DNA from 3 places in the Arthrobacter sp. NPDC057009 genome. Region 3 is predicted to be linked to each of the others. Evidence: riboswitches for the same ligand, from Rfam matches in the RefSeq annotation. Region 3 holds a riboswitch; each other region holds the start of a gene.
The links. A riboswitch is a leader RNA that binds a small molecule or an ion and turns the genes downstream of it on or off. The one in region 3 is predicted to bind cyclic di-AMP.

Region 1 (4,271 bases), on a different contig from region 3:
ACGACTTCGGCGGCCAGGCCAACATCGTGGAACTGTACATCTCCTACCTGCGCAAGAAGGTTGATGCCGTGCATCCGCCCATGATCCACACGGTCCGCGGTGCGGGCTACGTCATCAAGCCGGCAGAGTAGGCTGTGGCAAACCTTTCCGGGGCCTCCCGCACCCAGCGCCGAAGCTGGCTGAAACCAGGCACCTGGCATTTGCGTACCCGTCTGGTCCTGGTGGCCATGGCGCTCCTGGTGGCGATTTGCGGTGCGGTCGGCCTGTTCAGCTACGCCTCGATGGACTCCTTCCTGACTCAGCAGCTGGACAAGCAGCTCACGGACGCCGCGCGGCGGTCCAGTGAATTTGGCCGGCCACCGCTGGGCAACCCGGGTACACGTCCTGACCCGTTGGACGCGCGGGGCCAGCGGATCGGAACGCTCACCGCCAGGATCGCCAACGGCACCGTCAGCGGCAGCGGATTCATCGCCACAGATTCCACCCGAGCGTCGCTGTCCGCTGCAGACAACCAGACCCTTCTGAATCTCCGCCGCGACGGCGTGCCGGTCGAACGCACTCTGTCCTCGGGCACATATCGCCTGGTGGCCGCCCAGACTCCCTACGGCGACGTCATGGTGACCGGACTCCCGCTGGCAGACAAGCAGAACACGCTGACGTCGCTGGTCTGGACCATCACCATCGTGTCGCTGGGCGGCCTCGTGCTGATCGGCCTGGCCGGAACGGTGCTCATCCGGCGCACCATGAAGCCGCTGGAGCAGCTCTCCGAGGTGGCCACCCAGGTGTCCCGCCTGCCGCTGGACGCCGGTGAGGTGGCACTCGCTGTCCGCGTGCCGCCGTCGAACGCCCATCCCGGAACCGAAGTGGGCAGCGTGGGGCATGCCCTGAACCTGATGCTGGACAACGTCTCCAGCGCGCTGGAGGCGCGGCAGGAAAGCGAGATGAAGGTGCGGCAGTTCGTGGCGGACGCCTCCCACGAGCTCCGCACACCGCTCACGGCCATCCGCGGCTACACGGAGCTGATGCGCATGACGGAAAACTTCACCCCGGACGGCCAGCGTTCGCTTGCCCGCGTGCAGAGCCAGTCGGAACGCATGACCGCCCTGGTGGAGGACCTCCTGCTGCTGGCCCGCCTCGATGAAGGCCAGCCGCTCAAACTCGGGGACGTTGACCTCACGCAGCTCGTGATTGAGACCGTCAGCGACGAAAAAGTCATGGCACCGGACCGGGCGTGGCATCTCGAACTTCCGGAGGAACCCATATCGGTCCGGGGCGACGCCTCACAGCTCCACCAGGTGCTGGTCAACCTGCTCTCCAACGCACGCAAGCACACCCCGCCCGGCACCACGGTGACCACCGGCGTGATGCGGTCAGCCGACGGCTCTGCTGTGATTTCAGTCACGGATGACGGCGCCGGCATCCCGCCGGAATTCGTGGACCGGGTCTTCGCGCGCTTCGCCCGCGCAGACGCATCACGTGCGACGCCGGGGCAGCCGGTCCTGGCTCCGGCATCGGCGACGGCGAGCCGTTCCGGCGCCGGCGCCGCCAGCGCGGGAGCACCCCTGCATGCCCCGGATTCACAGGGAAAACCGGATGTCCTGCAGGGTGAAGCGGGCGTGGCCTCGGCCGAGGGAACCAGCGGCCTGGGCCTGTCCATCGTGCAGTCCATCGTCGAGGCACACGGCGGAACGGTGGAGGTGACATCCCGGCCAGGGCGGACCGAATTCGCTGTCCGACTGCCCGCGCAAGGCGCCGCGCCGGCGTCGTGATGTCCGTTATCTAAATGTGACTTAATCAAAAGGCTCCTGTACGGTCGATAGAGTGCGGCCGCCACTTGAGCCGCATGTCCGGATTGACGCCCAGCTCTGCCGCTTCCCGGATTCCGCTATTTCAGGCAGAGGCGGGGGAACCAGAGTCCCGGGCTTTCCGCATCAGCCCTTGGGGTGAAGCCGACACGTGTAGTTTCCGTGCGGCCGGATGACCTCATCCGAACCCGACAGCTAACTCCGCAGGTGTTGAGAGGCAATCCACCATGTCTGAATTTAAGGATCAGGCGCGCCCTGAACGCGCCTCGCACGAGTCTGGCCACACGACGTCACGAACCGGCGTTTCCCGGCACCGTGCAGAACCGGCCCGTCCCACCACTGCCTTCGGCCGCTTCGCCGCAAGCCTTCCGTCTTTCGGGCGCCGGGCTGCCGTCCTGACCACTGCCGCCGCCGTGCTCGTGGGCGTCGGCGCCGCAGGGCAGGCGGCTGACCAGGTAACGCCCACCGCCGCCGGGACGTCTGCCACCGCCGACGCCGGCCAGACGCTGAGCTTCGACAAGACGCTCATCTCCGCCCTGCCGGCCCCGTCCGCGGCGTCCGTCACGCCGCAGTCCGCCCCCAAGGCCACCGAGGCTACGAAGGCTGCCGCCGCTAAGGCTGCAGCCGCCAAGGCTGCCGCTGCTAAGACTGCCGCTGCTAAGACTGCCGCGGCGAAGGCCGCTGCCGCCAAAACGGCCGCCGCCAAGGCTGCCGCTGCCAGGAATGCCGCTGCCGCCAAGGCTGCTGCTGCCCAGGCTGCTGCTGCCCAGGCAAAGGCCGCCGCTGCCAAGGCTGCTGCCGCCAAGGCGAAGGCCAAGGCTGCTGCCCCTGCTCCCGTGAATGATCCCGCCGGTGCGCAGGCCTACGCCGCCAGCAAGCTCGGCTCCTACGGCTGGTCCGCGGACCAGATGCAGTGCCTGAAGCGGCTCTGGACCAAGGAATCGGAATGGCGCACCACGGCCACCAACCCCAGCAGCGGCGCCTATGGCATCGTGCAGTCGCTGCCTGCCGAGAAGATGGCGAGCTCCGGCGCGGACTACCGCACCAACTACCGCACCCAGATCAACTGGGGACTTGGCTACATCAAGGAGCGCTACGGCTCCCCGTGCGGTGCGCTGAACTTCCACCTCGCCAACAACTGGTACTGACCGGTTCCCGCGGCCAGCCCGGCTGACGGCGAACAATTCTGCACCGCTTTAGGGTGACCGGCATGGTTGCCCAGGGCCCCGGATCCGCCAGGATCCGGGGCCCTTTTGCGCTGTCTTCGGCTCCCCCGCGGCCGGCAAAGCGGTGCAGAACTGCGGCCGCCCTCGTGCAGAGAATCGTGCAGGAACTCTTCCACAGCCCCTGCACAGCTTCGCCCTAAAGCCCTCATAACAGCGGCCTCCACTGTTGATGCATGACCATCACCGACCAGGCCTACGGAACCCAGCCCCACCCGCGGCGGCAGCCCATCGACACCTCCAGCGCGGCACCGGTCCTGGACGTGACCATACCGGTCTACAACGAGGAACGCGACCTGGAGGAATGCCTGCGCCGGCTGCACGCTTATCTGAGCGGCGCGTTCCCGCACTCCTTCCGCATCACGGTTGCGGACAACGCGAGCACCGACGGAACGCTCAAGACTGCCGAGCGGGTGGCCCGGGAACTCCGTGAGGTCAACGTGGTGCACCTTGAGGAGAAGGGCCGCGGCAACGCGCTGCGAAGAGTCTGGCTCGCGTCGCCGTCACCTGTCCTGGCCTACATGGACGTGGATCTCTCCACCGACCTTGCCGCGCTGGGCCCCCTCCTGGCACCGCTGATCTCCGGCCACTCGGACCTGGCCATCGGCACGCGACTGACCCGCAACTCCCGGGTGGTCCGCGGGCCGAAACGCGAATTTATCTCACGCAGCTACAACTTCCTGCTCCAGTCGCTGATGGGTGCCCGCTTCAGCGATGCGCAGTGCGGTTTCAAGGCCATCCGCGCCGACATCGCCCAGCAGATCCTCCCGCACACCGTGGACACTGCCTGGTTCTTCGACACCGAACTCCTGGTCCTCGCCGAACGGTGCGGCCTCCGCGTCCATGAAGTGCCGGTGGACTGGACCGACGACCCCAACTCCAGCGTGGACATCGTCCAGACGGCGCTCGCCGATGTCCGCGGCATGGCCCGGCTCAGCAAGGACATGGTCACCGGCCGCATCCCCGTCGGCGAACTCCGCGCAGCCCTGGCCCGCGGCCCCTTCCCGGCAGCTTCCCGTAGCCAGGAACAGAGCCCCGGTGGGAGCCTGTTCGGCCAGCTGGTCCGGTTCGGCGCCATTGGCGTCGCCTCCACCGTCGCCTACCTGGTCCTCTTCTACCTTTGCCGCAACCTGATGGACCCGCAGCTCGCCAACCTGCTGACGCTGCTCACCACGGCGGTGGCCAACACCGCAGCGAACCGGCGCTTCACGTTCGGCGTCACCGGCAACAGCGAGGTTGCCCG
Region 2 (4,271 bases), on a different contig from region 3:
ACGGAGAGGGCGCGGCCCAGCTCACCCCCAACCGCATCCGGGACGTGTGGCGCACCCTGCTCCCGCACGTAGACCGTAAAGTAGACGATGACTGGGGATGGGCGGCCGAACTCCTGGCGGCCCACGGACTCAAGCAGACCGTGCAGCTTGCCGGCCTGCTCAGCGCCAACCGGATCACCGAGGTCCGCAGGGCCCTGGATCACCGCTACTCCCCCGGCCCGGACCGCCTGCTGGATGACCTCCTGCTGTGGCAGTACGGCACCAAACACATCGACCTCACCGCTGAGGCGCCCGACGCCGTCCCCCACCCGCGGCGCGACAGCCTCCTGCGGCGGCTGAAGCAGATCGAGCGCTACCGCCAGACCAAGAAATAGAGTTACATGTTGCCCGAACAGCTCCAGTCCGTCCGGGCCACGCTCCGTTCCCCGCGGCGCCTCAAGACCGAGGCCCTCGCCGGACTGGTGGTGGCCCTTGCCCTCATTCCGGAAGCCATCGCGTTCTCCGTGATCGCCGGGGTGGACCCCCGGATCGGACTGTTCGCATCCTTCACCATGGCGGTCACCATCTCGTTCGTCGGCGGCCGGCCCGCCATGATCTCGGCCGCAACCGGCGCCGTCGCCCTGGTGATCGCACCGCTGATGCGCAGCCACGGGCTGGACCACCTGATCGCCGCGGTGATCCTGGCCGGGGTGTTCCAGATCCTGCTGGCCGTCCTGGGCGTCACCCGGCTCATGCGTTTCATTCCGCGTTCGGTGATGGTGGGCTTCGTGAACGCGCTGGCCATCCTCGTTTTCATGGCCCAGCTGCCGGAACTGATCGGCGTTCCCTGGCCCGTGTATCCGCTGGTGGCCGCGGGCCTGCTGATCGTCGTCGGCTTCCGCAGGATTACGACGGCGGTGCCGTCACCTTTGGTGGCCATCGTCCTCCTGACGGCCCTCGCCGTGGCGGCCGGGATCGATGTCCCCGCCGTCCAGGACAAGGGCCAGCTGCCGGAAAGCCTGCCCGCGCTGTTCATCCCGAACGTGCCGCTCACATGGGAAACCTTCCAGACCATCGCCCCCTACGCGCTGTCCATGGCACTCGTGGGACTGCTGGAATCGCTGATGACGGCCAAGCTCGTGGACGACATCACCGACACCCGCTCCAACAAGACCCGCGAATCCTGGGGCCAGGGCGTGGCCAACATCGTCACCGGATTCCTGGGCGGCATGGGCGGCTGCGCCGTGATCGGGCAGACGATGATCAACGTCAAGGGTTCCGGAGCCCGCAGCCGGGTGTCCACGTTCCTCGCCGGCGTCTTCCTGCTGGTGCTGGTGGTCGCCCTCGGCGACATCGTGGGGCTCATCCCGATGGCGGCGCTGGTGGCGGTGATGATCTTCGTTTCGGCCATCACCTTTGACTGGCATTCGGTGGCACCGGCGACGCTCAAGCGCATGCCCAAGTCGGAGACCGCCGTCATGCTCATCACCGTGGGCACGGTGGTGGTCACGCACAACCTGGCAATCGGCGTCGGCGTCGGCGTGCTGGCGGCGATGGCGATGTTCGCCCGCCGGGTGGCCCACTTTGCCACTGTGGAGCGGACGGAAATGGAGCTCAACGGCCGCACCGTGGCCACCTACACAGTGGACGGCGAACTCTTCTTCGCCTCCTCCAACGACCTCTACACGCAGTTCGACTACGCCCGCGACGCCGAGCCGGACATCGACGGCGTGGTGATCGACCTGCACGCCTCGCATCTGTGGGATGCCTCCACCATCGCCGTCCTGGATGCGGTCACGGAGAAATACCGCCGGCACGGGCGCGAGGTGGAACTGATCGGCCTTAACTCGGCCAGCATCCAAATGCGGGAACGACTCGCCGGAAAACTCAATGCTGGAGCGTGAGCTTCATCACGTTACGCGCCCTGAAATCCCTTATTTGACGCGGATCACCCGCGGATGAACGACACGGTGCCGTTACCTTAATGTGACATTGCGGGGAAGCCTCCCGTACGGTGGAAAACGTGCCTCCTTCACCGATGAGGCACTCCCGCGCTGATTGCCTAACTCTGCCGCAGCCCGAGGAACCAATCGAACACCCATGTCAGGCAGAGACGGGGAAACCACTTTTCGGCCCGCGCTTGAAGCTGGCCTTGGGGTGAAGCCGCGCAGTCCTGGCCATGCTCAGGACCGCGGCCGGGTGCTCCCATCCGAATCCGACAGCTCACCTCGCAGGCATCGGGAGAGGCTTCTTCATGTCGTTCCGCTTTAATTCTGGCCGCCGTGCTGCGGTCATCCTTGCCGCATCCGGACTCGCCTTCACCGGCACCGTCGCAGCCAACGCCGCGAACGTTCCGGCCCAGCAGGCACAGGCTCCCGCTGCCGCCCCCGCGGCCGCCAACCAGATCCAGGTTCCGCTGACCGCCGCCTCCAGCGTCAAGATTGACTTCGAGCGCCCCGCGGTCACCTCGGCCCCGGCTCCCGCGGCGGCACCCGTCGTCGTGAAGCCCGCGGTGAAGAAGGTTGCCGCACCTGCCGCTGCCGCGGCCCCCAAGGCTGCGCCGGCACCGGCTGCTGCCGCACCGAAGATCACCGTCAAGGCCGCCGCGCCGGCACCGAAGGCGCCCGCCAAGGCCCCCGTAAAGGCGGCCGCAGGCACCAATGCAGCCATCCTGGCCTCGGCCTACGCCCAGATCGGCATCACGCAGGACTGCACCGCCATGGTTGAGAAGGCCCTCGGCGCCGCCGGCATCCGTGTGGGTGACCTTGCGCCGATGCAGTTCCTGAACCACGGCAAGGTGGTCTCCACCCCGCAGCCCGGTGACATGGTGGTCCAGTCCGGCCACGTGGCCATCTATGCGGGTGGCGGCAAGGTCATCAGCGGCGGCATGAACGGCATCAACGCCACCATGGCCCACCCGCTGTCCTGGCTCACCGCCACCGGTCCCGTCACGTTCGTGCGCGCGGCCTAGCAGAGGCAAAAACCGCTGTGTTCCGCTGCCTTGGGGGCGGCGGAACACAGCTGTCCCCCCAAGGTGCTCCCACCTTTCTACAAGGATCGCGGGACACACTGGCTATGCCTGATGAAAGACCGCGGTCTCCGGCTGCGAGTCAAGGTCGCCGGGTCCGGATTGTCCCCCATGCATTCCGGATCCGGGGCCTGCCAGCCGCAGCGTGCTGCACCTCAGCCTCAGCGGTTCCGGTTCACCCCCGGACAGTACGGTTCCGCCCCTGGGACTTGGCTTCGTACAGGGCAACATCCGCGGCCGCGATGACTTCGTCGAGGTCCGCGGTTTTCGCGTTGTAGGTGGAGATACCGTAGCTGACGGTCGGCATCCGCAGCAGTTCCGGGATGTGCTGGCCTGCCAGCCTCCTGCTGATTTCCCCCGCAATGATCTCAGCACTCTTGGGTCCGGCACCGGGAAGCAGGAGGATGAACTCCTCACCGCCGTAGCGCCCGGCAAGGTCCGTGGACCGGACCGCTGCACTGCACGCCTCGGCAAAGGCCTGCAGCGCGAGGTCACCCGCCGCATGGCCGAAGGTGTCGTTCACCGCCTTGAAATGGTCAAGGTCCGCCAGGATCAGCGAGCCCCCGCCATTGGCCGCTTTGCTTCGCGCCAGCTCCTCGGCCGCCGCCTCCAGGAAGGCGCCGCGGTTAAGGAGGCCTGTCAGGCCGTCCTGCGTGGCAACGGTCCGCAGCGCCCGCGTCTGCTGCTCGGTGCTGAGCCCCGCCATGCTGAACGAAACCACCACCAACAGCACCATAGTCACCATGGTGGTCACCGCGGACCCGAAGAACGTGACGAAGACGGCGCCGTCCTGCCCGTTGATCAGGAAAGCAAGCAGCCGGCAGAAGTAGAAGACCGCCACACCGCCCGCCGCGATGGCCATGGGGATCCTGACCCGGGAATAGCCCGGTTCCAGCCGCCACAGTTCATGCGAAGCCAGGCCGATGAGCGCCGCCATGGACCCCAGGAACACCGCTCCCCCAGCCCAGACGTTGGAGCCGGGGTTGTCGACGGCGGCAGCAACCCCGGCGAGGAGCGGCAGGGCCGCGGACAGCCACGGGCTGGGTTTGAGGTTCCGGAGGGAGCGCGCACCTGCCCAAACGCACGCCGCACCGGAAACCAGCATGACGTTGCCCACGGGGTTGGCCCAGACCTGCTGCGGCGTTCCGTTCATGAGGAAGAACGTCGCGCCGAGGAGGAACAGGAGCAGGGCGGCGCACCACCAGGCGCTGTAGGGCGAGCGCGTGCTGCGGTAGGTTGAAAAGTAGAAGAGCAGGGCCAGAAT
Region 3 (4,271 bases):
CGATGGCGGTCTTCAGGTCCAGGAAGTCCGGGATCCAGCGCCCGCTGGCCTTGACGCGCTCGGCCCGCTCCAGCGCCGCCGGGGAGAACAGGCCCAGCCACAGCCCGCCGTCGGAGGCGAAGTTCTTCTGGGGCGCGAAGTAGTAGACGTCCGTCTGGGCCACGTCGACGTCCAGTCCACCGGCAGCGGAGGTTGCGTCCACGAGTACCAGCGCGCCCTCATCAGCGCCGTTCACCCGCTGGACGGGCGCGGCAACGCCGGTTGAGGTCTCATTCTGCGGCCAGGCGTACACGTCGACGCCGGCCTCCGCCTTGGGTGCGGGGCATGTGCCGGGCTCGGACTTGATGATGGTGGATTCCGCAAGGAAAGGTGCCTTGTTCGTGGCCGCGGCAAACTTGGAGCCGAACTCGCCGAAGGACAGGTGCTGCGCCTTCTGCTCCACCAGGCCGAAGCTGGCGACGTCCCAGAAAGCGGTGGAGCCGCCGACGCCGAGGACCACCTCGTAGCCTTCGGGGGCACGGAAGAAGGTGCTGAGGCCTTCGCGGACGGAGCCCACGAGGTTCTTCACCGGCGCCTGGCGGTGGGACGTGCCAAGGAGCGTGGTGGCGGCTGCGGAGAGCGCCTCGATCTGCTCCGGCCTGACCTTGGAGGGGCCGGCGCCGAACCGTCCGTCCTTGGGCAGGAGGTTTGCGGGGATAGTGATGCTGGTGTCGCTCACAGTGGCTCCAATTTTCGGCATGGAAGTGCGGTTCGGCTGGGGCGGGGCGATGGCCGGCAGGCAACCGTGACCGCCACGAAGACCCTCCTTATTCTGCCCGAAGCGCGGATACCGCGGGAACACGGACCCGTCATAGTCCGGACACTGAGACGCCGCCAGGCAAGGCTTCACGAATTATTCGGAGCTATTCAAAATAGGCTAAGCTGGCAGTACGTACGGGCAAACAGCCGGTGCTGCGCCGCCGTCGGAAACAGCGACCGCCGCTGCAGCTTGCCGGCTCCCGGTGCGGTGGGCCCGCGGTACGGTGGGACGGACACAAATACTGTGCTCGAGGAGCTGAGCTGAATGACGGATCTGATCGACACCACGGAGATGTACCTTCGCACCATCCTGGAGCTGGAGGAAGAGAACATCGTGGCGCTTCGGGCACGCATCGCCGAACGTCTCCGCCACTCGGGCCCCACCGTTTCGCAGACCATCGGGAGGATGGAGCGCGACGGCCTCGTCGTCGTCTCCGGCGACCGGCACCTTGAACTGACGGAGGTGGGCCGCAAGCGCGCCACCGAGGTGATGCGGAAGCACCGGCTCGCCGAGCGCCTCCTTGCCGACGTCATTGGCCTGGACTGGGCGTACGTCCACGACGAGGCCTGTCGCTGGGAGCACGTCATGAGTGAACGGGTGGAGCGCAGGATCTACGAGATGCTCGACCACCCCACCGAATCGCCCTACGGGAACCCGATTCCCGGCCTCGCGGCACTGGGCGGACAGCCGGCCCGTCCGTTCGCCGACGGTGTGGTGAATCTGCTGGACGCCATGACCGGCTACGGCCCGAATTCCAAGGTCACCGTCAGCCGTCTGGCCGAACCCATCCAGGTGGAGCCGGAGCTGCTCCTTCAGCTGGATGAGGGCGGGATCCGTCCCGGCGCAGCCGTGTCGCTTGAACGAGTGGGGGAGTACATCTCCGTGCGCGTGCCGGGCTTCGAAGGTGCCCTTGAGCTGCCGCCGGAAGTTGCCGCCCACGTGTTCGTTCACGTCGCCTGATTTCCTCGCGCACGGGGCTTGAGAGGCTTCCTGTCAGACATCTGCAGGCAGGATGACCTACCACTTTTGCACAGTGAATATAACGGAATTATTACTGTGCCCTTTAATCCCCTATAGTTAAACGGCAACGCCGATGCAAAAGCGTTACCTGATCTGGAGCCGAACCCTGCCAGCAGATCAGTAGCACGAGTCACCCACTGGCAGGGGCGGGGGAACCACAACCGGCTGTATCTACAGCCTTGGGGTGAAGTCCGCAGCAGCAAGTCTTATCCGCAGAAGGAATCCTCCCGGGATACCCCTGTGCCGGATTGGCTTGCTATGGCGGACCGGGTCTACGCACTCTCTGACCCGAATCCGACAGCTAACTTCGCAGGCTATCCAGAGAGGAAGCAGTACTTGTCCATGCAGAATGCCCGGGGCCGCCGCCGCGCGACCGGTCCCGCTCCGGAGCCGCGCCCTGCGGAGGCCATTGCCGCGGACCGTCCCCGGGACGCCCAGCGTGAAGCGCGCCGCAAGCGCCGGGGTGCGTTCCGGCAGGTCACGGATTTCGCCTCGGCCAGTGGGGTTGGGCAGAAAGCCGGCGTAGCCCTCGCGGCCACCGGCCTGCTGCTGACGGTTACTGTCCCTGCCACGAGCCCTGTCCTGGCTGCCGGCGGGCAGCAGTCAGGGGCGTCCGCTTCGGCAGCCGCACCGGCGGCCCAGCCGAAGGTTTCTGCAGAAGCGGCAGCAAAGATCGATTTCAGCCGCACTTCCGTCTCCACCACGGGTGACCCGGACGGAAAGCTCAAGCAGCTCCTCAGCGCCCAGTCGGCCAGCAGCATCAGCCGCTCGGCGTCGCTGGGAAGCCTGGGCGCGCCGCTGTCCACGATGGTCAAGTCCTCGCCGTTCGGTTACCGGGTCAGCCCGATCACCGGCGGCGCCGGCGAGTTCCACCGCGGCCAGGACTTCGCCGCCCAGTGCGGCACGTCCGTGCTGGCCGCGGCCAGCGGCAAGGTTACCTTCGCCGGGTGGCATCCGTATGGCGGCGGCAACCGGGTGGTCATTGACCACGGCAACGGCCTGGAAACCACGTACAACCACCTGTCGTCCTCCAGCGTCCAGGTTGGCCAGAAGGTCACCCGGGGCGAAGTGGTGGCCCTTAGCGGGACCACCGGCGCTTCCACCGGCTGCCACCTCCACTTCGAGGTGATGGTCAACGGTGACGTCGTTGATCCCGCCGGCTGGCTCTGAGCCAAGCTGAGTGAGAACTCTCATTCCTGTGACACGCCGTGACCTGAATGTGACTTTCGCTCTGAACTGCTGTACCGTCTAAACCGCGTCAACTTCGCCGAAGTTGACGCTCTTGAGTGGATTGCCTAACTCTGCCACCGCTCAAGGTCCGTTCGCATTACATCGTCTGGCAGGGGCGGGGGAACCAATTTTGGTCTTCGCAAGAAGGCCTTGGGGTTAAGTCGCAAAGCTTCCCAGGAAGCAGCGCGGCCGGGTGACTCCCATCCGAATCCGACAGCTCACCTCGTAGGCATTGGGAGAGGCTACCTTCGTGTCTTCACGCCACAATGCCGCGCGCCATCGCGCGCAGACGGTTCGTATGAACCCATTGGACTCCGTGTCCAAGGCGGTTAGCGCCAATGCCGGCACAGTAGGTCGCCAGGCAGCTGTGATCGCAGCTGCTTCAGGACTCATCCTGAGCGTTGGCATGCCGGCCAACGCAGCCGACGCCAGCATCGGTGTTTCCGCCTCCTCGGAGACCGGATCCCAGGCCACGCAGCTTGCTGTGACCGCCGCGCCCACCGCCACCATCTCCTTCGAGCGTCCTGCCGTCACCACGGTGGCAGCCCCGGTCGCCGAGATCATTGCTCCGCAGTCGAGCGATGAGGGCCAGGCGGCCGATGCAGGCGACGCCACCGATGAGAGCGCCGACGCGGCCCAGGCAGTCACTGCAAAGTCCACCGATGGTGCGGCTTCCGCCGCGGCGTCCGGGCTGGCTGCAATCGCGTACACCGGCATCGGCAGCCCCTACGTCTGGGGCGGCACCACCCCCGGCGGCTGGGACTGCTCCGGCTTCACTCAGTGGGTTTACGCGCAGGCAGGCATCAGCATTCCCCGCGTCAATGCGTGGAACGCCATGAAGCCCACCTCGACGCCTGCTCCCGGCGACCTGGTCATGCAGAACGGCGGCGCCCACGTGGGCATCTACGTCGGCAACGGCATGATGATCAGCGCGCTGAACCCCTCGCAGGGCACGCTCCTGCACGCGGTGTCCGCAACGGGCACGTCCGCTTTCTTCACCCTTCGCTAAAAATCCGATTCGAGACGGGCCGGCTTACCCCCAAGATGCCGGCGCGTCGATAACCCACGGCCTGCTACCGCGGTCCGTGGAACACGAAAGAGAGAAACTTAATGACTACACGTGCGACCATTGCACGGCACCGCGCCGAGGTCACCAAGACCAACTCGCTGGCTGTCATTGCCAAGGCCGTCGGCGACAACGCCGGTGGCATGGGCCGCCAGG

Region 1: it holds a riboswitch for cyclic di-AMP, as region 3 does, so the genes downstream of both, ACFTR6_RS13920 (hypothetical protein) here and ACFTR6_RS07010 (M23 family metallopeptidase) in region 3, are expected to answer to the same signal.
Region 2: it holds a riboswitch for cyclic di-AMP, as region 3 does, so the genes downstream of both, ACFTR6_RS11375 (NlpC/P60 family protein) here and ACFTR6_RS07010 (M23 family metallopeptidase) in region 3, are expected to answer to the same signal.

What each region holds. Positions count from the first base shown of each region.
Region 1 is NZ_JBHUSB010000012.1:68,258-72,528, forward strand. Features, by position in the region: gene ACFTR6_RS13910 (response regulator transcription factor) at 1-131, shown strand, start outside; gene ACFTR6_RS13915 (ATP-binding protein) at 135-1,769, shown strand; cyclic di-AMP (ydaO/yuaA leader) riboswitch at 1,874-2,027, shown strand; gene ACFTR6_RS13920 (hypothetical protein) at 2,033-2,953, shown strand; gene ACFTR6_RS13925 (glycosyltransferase) at 3,205-4,271, shown strand, end outside.
Region 2 is NZ_JBHUSB010000009.1:54,265-58,535, reverse strand. Features, by position in the region: gene ACFTR6_RS11385 (GTP pyrophosphokinase family protein) at 1-374, shown strand, start outside; gene ACFTR6_RS11380 (SulP family inorganic anion transporter) at 381-1,883, shown strand; cyclic di-AMP (ydaO/yuaA leader) riboswitch at 2,029-2,230, shown strand; gene ACFTR6_RS11375 (NlpC/P60 family protein) at 2,234-2,950, shown strand; gene ACFTR6_RS11370 (GGDEF domain-containing protein) at 3,183-4,271, opposite strand, start outside.
Region 3 is NZ_JBHUSB010000005.1:46,315-50,585, forward strand. Features, by position in the region: gene serC (phosphoserine transaminase) at 1-718, opposite strand, end outside; gene ACFTR6_RS07005 (metal-dependent transcriptional regulator) at 1,064-1,759, shown strand; cyclic di-AMP (ydaO/yuaA leader) riboswitch at 1,907-2,150, shown strand; gene ACFTR6_RS07010 (M23 family metallopeptidase) at 2,162-2,989, shown strand; cyclic di-AMP (ydaO/yuaA leader) riboswitch at 3,102-3,295, shown strand; gene ACFTR6_RS07015 (C40 family peptidase) at 3,348-4,058, shown strand; gene ACFTR6_RS07020 (NlpC/P60 family protein) at 4,160-4,271, shown strand, end outside.